Regions from separate parts of the Methylophilus flavus genome, predicted to be linked through region 2. Evidence: predicted binding sites of a transcription regulator. Region 2 holds the regulator's gene; each other region holds the start of a gene.
What was found. The regulator sigma-54, encoded in region 2, starts transcription at its own class of promoters, with help from an activator protein. The targets are predictions, from matches to a motif close to TGGCACNNTTCCTGCT.
Positions count from the first base shown of each region.

Region 1: ACFQ2T_RS06970 (type II secretion system protein) is a predicted target of sigma-54. The motif match lies at 1,209-1,224, and genes of this name have one in related genera.
Region 3: glnL (nitrogen regulation protein NR(II)) is a predicted target of sigma-54. The motif match lies at 1,642-1,657, and genes of this name have one in related genera.

Region 1 is NZ_JBHTLN010000001.1:1,423,405-1,426,605, reverse strand. It holds gene ACFQ2T_RS06975 (type II secretion system F family protein) at 1-1,072, shown strand, start outside; gene ACFQ2T_RS06970 (type II secretion system protein) at 1,299-1,751, shown strand; gene ACFQ2T_RS06965 (pilus assembly FimT family protein) at 1,761-2,231, shown strand; gene ACFQ2T_RS06960 (type IV pilus modification PilV family protein) at 2,259-2,873, shown strand; gene ACFQ2T_RS06955 (type II secretion system protein J) at 2,890-3,201, shown strand, end outside.
Region 2 is NZ_JBHTLN010000002.1:73,167-76,367, forward strand. It holds gene tyrS (tyrosine--tRNA ligase) at 1-1,065, shown strand, start outside; gene ACFQ2T_RS10320 (RNA polymerase factor sigma-54) at 1,133-2,686, opposite strand; gene lptB (LPS export ABC transporter ATP-binding protein) at 2,693-3,201, opposite strand, start outside.
Region 3 is NZ_JBHTLN010000001.1:2,036,702-2,039,902, reverse strand. It holds gene glnA (type I glutamate--ammonia ligase) at 1-973, shown strand, start outside; gene ACFQ2T_RS09885 (DUF4124 domain-containing protein) at 1,099-1,590, shown strand; gene glnL (nitrogen regulation protein NR(II)) at 1,716-2,807, shown strand; gene ntrC (nitrogen regulation protein NR(I)) at 2,904-3,201, shown strand, end outside.

The sequences.
Region 1 (3,201 bases), on a different contig from region 2:
TGCCGTTGCTTTCAACCTGTTCGAAGAAAAGGTTACCAGCCTGGATGTGATGTTATTCAGTCGCCAGATGTTTACTTTGCTCAAAGCCGGTATCCCGATTATGCGTGCACTCACGGGTATCCAAAGCTCGGTGGGCAATCAAAAACTGGCCCGTGTGGTGGGTCAGTTGCGCGCAAGTCTGGATGCTGGACGAGAACTGTCAATGGCGATGACTGAGCACCCTAAAGTGTTTGATAACTTTTATATCAGCATGATTCGTGTAGGTGAAACCACCGGTAATCTTGATAACATTTTCGCCAGGTTAGCGGAGCACATTGAATTCGAGCGTTTTATGCGCGGGCAAATCAAGTCAGCCTTACGCTACCCGATGTTTGTGATGACTGCGATGGCTATCGCGATTGTCGTGATTAATATCATGGTGATTCCGCAATTTGAAAAAGTCTTCGCCAGCATGCATGCCGATCTGCCTTTTATTACTAAAATACTGATTGCATTCTCCAGCTTTATGCGCAATTACTGGTTTGTATTGATTGCGATGCTAGTAGGGGCTGGCTGGACGTTTAAATCTTATATCAGTACGGCTGCCGGACGCTCGAATTGGGATCGCATTAAAATGCGCATCCCAATTGCAGGAAAGATTATTTTTAAAGGCACCATGGCCAGGTTTGCGCGAAGTTTTGCGCTATCGACGCGTAGTGGATTGCCTATTCTCTCTGCATTAAGACTGGTATCTCAAACCGTAGAAAATGATTACATTTCTGTCAAAATTCTCAGTATGTCTTCCGGAATAGAGCGAGGTGAAACAATTCTCAGGACTGCAACGCAAACTGGCGTCTTTAATCCCCTGGTGCTGCAAATGATTGCGGTAGGTGAGGAATCTGGTTCTTTAGATAATTTGATGCAAGAAATTGCAGATATGTATCAAGCAGACGTGGAATATGACGTTAAAACGCTAGGTGCTCAGATTGAACCGATTATGATTATGTTTTTAGGCGCGCTAGTGTTGGTTTTGGCATTAGGCGTTTTCTTGCCAATATGGGATATGAGTTCTGTAATGCTTAAAGGTGGCTAATTGATAAGAATGACCAATTTTTTTGATTCTTATTGGTAAAAGTAATTAGCCGATGAAAGGCTATTATTAAATTTGGATTTAGTAGTGTTATGGATTTGATGTTTAAAGCTGATTGTAGGTATGGACCAAAATTGTCTGGCATACTTTTTGCTGACATAAAATTAACGCAGTTTGAACCTGTCACTGTGATAATAAAGGCAGGGAATTTTGATTAGGAGTCTTGGTAATGAAAAAACAGGCTGGCTTTACATTGGTTGAATTGGTAGTGGTAATTGCTGTATTGGGTATTCTGGCAGCAACTGCATTACCACGATTTGTTAACGTACAGGCAAATGCACGTGCGGCAAGTATGAATGGGTTGGCAGCTTCAGTTCGCTCTGCCGGTAATATGGCACGTGCTGCGTGGATAGCAGCGGGTCAGCAAGGTGCTCAAGTGCCTATGGACGGTGTAAACGTTGATATTGTTGCTGGCGTTGGTTACCCTACGTCGGCAGCGGGCGGCATTCAAGCGGCGCTGCAAAACTTTGATGGAAATAGTTATGCGGTGGCATATGCTGCGCCTGTAGCTACATTCAATGCGGTAGGTTTCGCTAACTGCTCCTTTACTTATAACGCGAATACAGGAGTGGTCAACACGGCTAACTTACAACCTGCTGTGGTTGCGGCAAATTGTAACTAATTACCATGTATGAGGCATTCATCAGGGTTTACTCTAGTTGAACTGGTGGTCGTGATTGCCTTAATGGCAATCATGGTAGGAGTAGCCTCACCTCGATTTGCAAGCGGTGATATTTTTGAAACCCGCGGAGACGCGGGTTTGCTTTCATCTACTCTGCGCTATGCACAAAAAACTGCGGTTGCTCAACGACGGCAAGTATTTGCAATCACTGATACCGTTGCGCAGCCGAGTACCGTTAGATTATGTTTTACGAATGATCCTAATTGTCCCCTTGCAGTTCTCAATCCTGAAACAGGAGTGGCATATGTGATGACATTTTCCAGAAATGTCAGAGTCACGCCACCCAATAATTTTTTAGGGTTTGAAGCTTCAGGGCAGGCTTTACCAAATGACGCAGCAACCTACACTGTAACCAACAGAAAAAATGCAGTACAAGCGGTTGCGATAAATATTGAGGCTAACACTGGTTATATTCGCTGACCATTAGCTTATCAGTTGCGGTTTCATATGATCAAAAAAAACAATCAAACACACAAAACAACTATTCACAGCCGAAAGTCCAATCGCGGATTTTCGTTGGTGGAGTTGGTTGTTTTTATAGTGATTGTAACGACAGCAATAGCTGGTGTGATTGGAGCATTAGCCTGGATGAGTGGTCACTCTGCAGACCCTCTTGCGCGTAAGCAAGCCATTGCGATTGCTGAGTCCCTGATGCAGGAAATCCAGCAGATGCCTTTCACATTTTGTGACCCTGATGACCCAAATGCTGCTTCTGCTGTAGGTTATGCTGACTGTGCTACTTCACAAAACGGCATTGGTCCGCGACCAGCGGGTGAAAGCCGTTACAATCCAATAAATCCTTTCGATAATGTAGCAGACTATGGCGGTTTTACCATGCCTGGCGGTGGCTGTGCGAGCATTTGCCGTATTGGTAGTAATGTCTCGATTCCTGGTTTGGCTGCTTATAACGCTGCGGTGGCAATCGCTCAAGTCGGTGGCACGGCGCCTTTTGCCGGATTGCCTGCAGATGCTGTGTTGAGCATTGTGGTGACTGTTAATGGCCCTGCTAATACCCGTATCAGTCTGACTGGTTTCAAGGTTCGTTATGCGCCGAGGGTTTAAAAAATCCGAGGTATCAATGAATGGCTTTACGCTGGTAGAGCTGGTCGTTGTCATTACAGTTACAGCCATTATCGGTGGCATTTCCTCGACCTTTATCAGACATTCGGTAATGGCTTATGTCAACTCTGAGGCCTATTACGAATTAGCCGACCGCGCAGATTTTTCATTGCGCCGGATGTCGCGCGATATCAGAAATGCCTTACCAAATAGTGTTTGGGTTTCAGCCGCTGGCGATTATGTGGAGTTCGTACCCATCAAGGCCGGTGGCCGCTACCAACAAGATGATTTCGGGTCTAACAGTTTGAGAGTGCTGGGAGACACAGTGACC
Region 2 (3,201 bases):
GCGCCTGATTTACATTTAGGGCATACCGTACTGATCAATAAATTGCGTCAGTTGCAGGATCTGGGGCACCAGATTTTATTCCTGATCGGTGACTTCACCGGCATGATAGGCGACCCTACGGGCAAGAGCACCACCCGCCCGCCGCTGACCGTCGAGCAGGTCAAAATCAACGCCGATACCTATGCCGAGCAAGTATTTAAAATACTGGACCCGGCCAAAACTGAAATCGTGTTTAACTCCAAATGGTTAAGCGAGCTTGGTGCGGCAGGTATGATTAAACTGGCTGCCAGCCATACCGTTGCGCGCATGCTGGAGCGCGATGATTTTTCCAAACGTTTCAAGGGTAACCAGCCGATTGCGATTCACGAATTCCTGTACCCGCTGTTGCAGGGCTATGATTCGGTGGCATTGCAGTCAGATATGGAGCTGGGCGGCACCGACCAGAAGTTTAACCTGCTGATGGGGCGTGAGCTGCAAAAACAGGCTGGCCAGTCGCAACAATGTGTGTTGATGATGCCATTGCTGGAAGGTCTGGATGGCGTCAATAAAATGTCCAAATCATTAGGCAACTATATTGGTATCAGCGAGGCGCCCGAGAGTATTTTTGCCAAGATCATGTCTATCTCTGATGAACTGATGTGGCGTTATATCAATTTGCTGTCTTTTGCTTCGCTGGAAACCATTGCTGCATGGAAAGCCAGTGTTGAAGGAGGCGAAAACCCGCGCAATATCAAGGTAGGTTTTGCGCAGGAAATCGTTGCCCGTTTCCATGGCCAGGCCGCTGCTGAAAAAGCATTACAGGATTTCCAGACGCGCGCCAAAGGCGGCATTCCTGATGACGTGCCTGAAATTGCATTGACGATTGAAGGTGACAGCATAGGCATCAGCCAGTTATTGAAGCAGGCTGGTTTAGTGGAAAGCACCAGTGAAGCGATGCGTGCGATTCTGCAGGGTGGGGTGAAACTGGATAGCGTCAAGGTGGAAGACAAAAATCTGCAATTAGCAAAAAGCGTAGTGGTTGCCCAGGTGGGTAAGCGGAAATTTGCCAGGATAACGATTCGGTAAACGCTGTTATTTTAAAAATAAAGGCCGCTGAATAGCGGCCTTTTTGATTCTGGCGATGCTTAAAAAATCAAAGCGATTTACGCAAATTCGCAGGCGGGATACTCAGTGATTCACGGTATTTGGCAATCGTCCTGCGTGCAACTACTATGCCTTGTTGCGCCAGCGTGTCGGTAATCTGGTTATCGGACAGCGGTTTTTTCTCATTCTCTTCTGCCACCATCTGCTTGATCAGCGCGCGAATAGCCGTGGCCGAGCATGAACCGCCTGCATCTGTGGCAACCGAACTGCCAAAGAAGTATTTCAGTTCATACACGCCCCTGGCAGTGAGCATGTACTTATGGGTAGTGACGCGTGAAACGGTACTTTCGTGTAGGTCCAGCTCTTCTGCGATTTCGCGTAATACCAGTGGGCGCATGGCAATGTCGCCGTGCTCAAAGAAGTTACGCTGACGGTCCACAATCGCCTGCGAGACGCGCAAAATCGTCGAGAAGCGCTGCTGGATATTCTTGATCATCCATTTCGCTTCCTGCATCTGGCTTTGCAGGTACTGGCCTGAGCTATCTCTGTTACGTTTGAGGATGTCGGCGTACATCTGGTTGATGCGCAATTTCGGGATCACGCCATCATTCAGGGTGGCTACCCAGATACCTTTGATCTTTTTCACCACCACATCATGCTGGATAAAATGATCATGGCTAAAGTTCGAAAATTCGCTGCCTGGCCTTGGATTTTGCTGGCGTATCAATTGCTGCGCGCCTTTGAGTGAGGCTTCATCGCAGCCAAGTTGCTTGCGTAGCTTAATAAAGTCTTTATTGGCAAGCAGCGCCAGATGGTCCTTGACCAGGGCGATAGCGACTTTCAGGTAGGGTGTGCTTGCTGGCAGGGCATTCAGTTGCAGCAACAGGCATTCACGCAAATCGCGTGCACCTATGCCTATCGGGTCCAGATTCTGGATCAACTTGAGTGCCGTTTCCAGTTCCAGCAAATCCACTTCCAGTTCCTCCGGCAGGTTCTCAACGACTTCCTGCAGATCCTGTTCGAGGTAGCCATCGTCATTGATGCTGTCGAGCAGCAGTTTGACCAGGCTCATATCGCGATGTGACAAATGTGCCAGCTGAATCTGGTCTATCAGGTGGTCACGCAGGCTGATATTGGTGGCATCCTGGCGGGAGAAGTCACCGTCTTCATCATCATTGTTGTTACGGCCTGCTTCATCCCAGTTACTGGTGCTGCCAAACTCGCCGTAATCGTCTTCAAATTCCGGCGGGGTAAATTCTTCATTCAGGTTGGGCAATTCACCTTCATTGCCGCTGAGGTCATCGCGCAATTCTTCACGCAGTGTGTCGGCCGGTGAGGGGATATCTTGCTGCTGCATGGCGACGTCAAAGGAGCTGGCGTCTTCGACTTCAGCCTGCGCCGCTAACGGGGCGTCGGGCGTATTGTCTTCAAACTCGCCTTCTTCATTATTATCGGCCATCTCGAGCAAGGGGTTTTCCTGCAAGATAGCTTCCAGCTCCTGGCTCAATTCCAGCGTCGACAGCTGCAACAGGCGGATAGACTGCTGCAACTGCGGCGTCAGTGCCAGGTTTTGCGACATGCGTAATTGCAGGTTTTGCTTCATAAGGGATTACAGCCTAAAGTTTTTGCCCAGATATACTTCACGCACACCTTCATTCTGGATGATTTCATCGGGCGTGCCGGCGGCAAATACTGCGCCTTCATTCACGATGTAGGCGCGGTCACAGATATCCAGCGTTTCGCGAACGTTGTGGTCTGTAATCAGGATGCCGATATTCTGGCTGCTCAAATAACGGATGATTTTCTGGATCTCGATCACTGCAATCGGGTCGATACCGGCAAACGGCTCATCCAGCAAAATAAACTTCGGGTCAGTCGCCAGGCAACGGGCGATCTCCACACGGCGGCGTTCACCACCGGACAAGCTGACCGCCTGGCTGTTGCGGATGTGCTGTATATGCAATTGATCCAGCAATGATTCGAGTTTGGCTTCACGTTCTTCTGACGTGTAAGGGCGGGTTTCCAGGATAGACAGGATGTTATCTGTCACTGTCATCTTGCGGAAAATGGAGGCTTCCTGCGGCAGGTAGGCCAGGCCCATGCGCGCGCGTTCATGCA
Region 3 (3,201 bases), on a different contig from region 2:
TGGTAGTTTCGTTAAGATCAACTCCGAAGAAGCTGCCTGGTCATCAGGTGAAAAATTCGAAGGCGGCAATACAGGCCACCGTCCAGGTGTAAAAGGCGGTTACTTCCCAGTGCCACCAGTCGACTCATTGCATGACATCCGTTCTGCCATGGTATTGACTCTGGAAGAACTGGGCGTGCCAGTTGAAGTGCACCATCATGAAGTGGCGACTGCGGGTCAATGTGAAATCGGTACCAAGTTTGCAACACTGACACAACGCGCTGACTGGACACAGATTCTTAAATACGTTGTTACAAACACAGCGCATGCTTACGGTAAAACTGCCACCTTTATGCCTAAACCAATGTTTGGTGACAACGGTTCTGGTATGCACGTGCACCAGTCTGTATGGAAAGATGGCAAAAACCTGTTTGCAGGTAACGGCTATGCTGGCCTGAGCGATTTCGCCCTGTACTACATCGGCGGCATCATCAAACATGCGCGCGCTTTGAATGCGATCACTAACCCAGGCACTAACTCATACAAGCGCCTGGTGCCACATTACGAAGCACCGGTAAAACTGGCTTACTCTGCTAAAAACCGTTCTGCTGCTATCCGTATTCCTTTCGTACACTCTGATAAGGCACGCCGTGTTGAAGCGCGCTTCCCTGACCCGATCGCCAACCCATACCTGGCGTTTTCAGCCTTGCTGATGGCAGGTCTTGATGGCGTTCAGAACAAGATTCACCCAGGTGAGCCAGCAACTAAAGACTTGTACCATCTGCCACCAGAAGAAGATGCATTGATCCCAACCGTGTGCTCATCATTAGAGCAAGCGCTTGAGTATCTGGATAAAGACCGCGAGTTCCTGACACGCGGTGGTGTTTTCACTGATGACTGGATTGATGCTTACATTGCATTGAAAATGGAAGAAGTGACTAAATTACGTCAAACACCACATCCTGTTGAGTTTGGTTTGTACTACTCCTGCTAATTGCAAGGTTCGCACTAAAACAGGGCAGCTTCGGCTGCCCTGTTTTTTTATGAACGGGTGATAGCGTCAACCTTTTGAATTTTAGGCACGTTGATAAGCATTACAATCTACTCTAAACTGTTGCCATGAAAAGACTTTTTTACTTTATTACCGCCCTGCTGGCAGCTAGCCAAAGTCTTGCGGATATTTATAAATATACCGACAGCAACGGTGTAACAACATATACCAACATCCGGCCAGATGGAAAACAGAAACCCGAATTAGTCATTAGCGGACCGAAGGAAACCGAAGCACCACCAGCCGCACGTGAAAAAAAATCCACTGCTAAAACGCCATCGCCTAACAACTTCCCCAAGGTTGACAATCAGGTACAAACACAACGGGATGCCAAGCGCCGCGAAATCCTGATGACTGAATTAGATCAGGAAAAACAAGCACTTGAGAACGCACATGTGATTTATGAAGAAGCAAAAAATGTCCCTGAAGTATATCGGGCAGCCAACGGCAAAACCTTCAGGAATGTGGCAAAGTACGAAGAAAAACTACGCATTATTGAAGCAGAGATCCAGGCGCATGAACGCAATATTCAACTGCTCAACAAAGAGCTCAGCCACTAAATGCACCATTTTGGGAATTTTTAATTTGGAATGAGTTAAATCATATAGAATTGGCTTGGGTTTTGCTTTAAAACAGGGCGTCATCACTTATTTTAACAAGCCAATTTTTTTAACAAGCTAGGGATATGGTTCAAATTTCTCCGAATGGGTTTAGCGGCTTAGAGCATATTGCCACCGCGGTCATCTTGCTCAATAACCAGCTAGAAGTAACCTATGCCAACTCAAGCGCAGAGATATTATTCGCCTTTAGCGCCAACCAGATCCATGGCCTGCACATACATGATGTTTTCGTAAACTGCGAAATCCTGCAAATGGCGGTGACCAATGCCATCCAAACCCAGGGGCCGTTCCGCGAGCACGAATTCACGTTAACTACCCAGCGCGGACATACCACCGCCGTCACTTGCACGGTGACACCGATTTCAACCAGCATCAATCAAACTTCCGAGGACATGTTGATCCTGGAATTTGTACAAATGGATCAGCAATTGCGTATCGCCAGGGAAGAACGCATGCTGATTCAGCAACAGGCCAACTCTGAGTTATTGCGTAACCTGGCCCATGAAATCCGCAATCCTTTAGGCGGCCTGCGCGGCGCAGCGCAGTTGCTGGAATTCGAATTGCCGCAACCCAGCCTGAAAGAATACACGCAAGTCATCATCAAAGAAGCTGACCGGCTGCATAGCCTGATGGACCGACTGCTGGTGCCGCATCGTGTGCCGAAATACGAACCTACCAATATTCATGAGGTACTGGAACGCGTGCGCAGTTTGTTGCTGGCAGAATCACCTAACAATATCAGGGTGATCCGCGATTATGACACCAGCTTGCCTGAGCTGATTGGTGATCGTGAGAAACTGATTCAGGCGGTGCTCAATATCGCCCGTAATGCAGCGCAAGCCATGCAGCAGAATCATACCAAAGATGCCAGCATCACTTTCCGAACGCGTGCCGAACGTCAAATCACCCTGGCCAGGAAGCGTTATCGGGTCGGTATCCACCTGGAAATTATTGATAACGGCCCCGGCATTCCATCGGACATTAAAGAGCGCATTTTTTACCCGCTGGTCTCCGGCAGGGAAGGTGGCACTGGTCTAGGCTTGGCACTGGCACAAACTTTTATCACCCAGCATCACGGGATGATCGATTGTGACTCACAGCCTGGCAAAACCATTTTCCATATTTTATTGCCTATTGAAAGCACGCTATTTAAATAATAACTCAGAGGCCTTTGCAGAAAAGTGGATACCTCGCTTTCAGCAACTAGCTCTCACTAACATTAATCAAACAGCAGTAACTCAAAGAGAAATGCCATGAAGCCAATCTGGATCTTAGATGACGACAAATCAATCCGCTGGGTATTTGAAAAAGCCCTGGCACGCACCGATTTTGAATTTAAAACCTTTTCCTCACCCGCAGAGGCACTCAATGCCCTCAACCGTGAGCAACCACAAGTCATCGTCAGTGATATCCGCATGCCCAATGGCTCAGGGCTGGACTTTTTATCCGAGGTAAAACAGCGTTACCCTGAAATCCCAGTCATTATCATGACGGCTTATTCCGACCTGGAAAGCGCTGTGGCAGCTTTTCAGGGCGGTGCATTTGAGTATC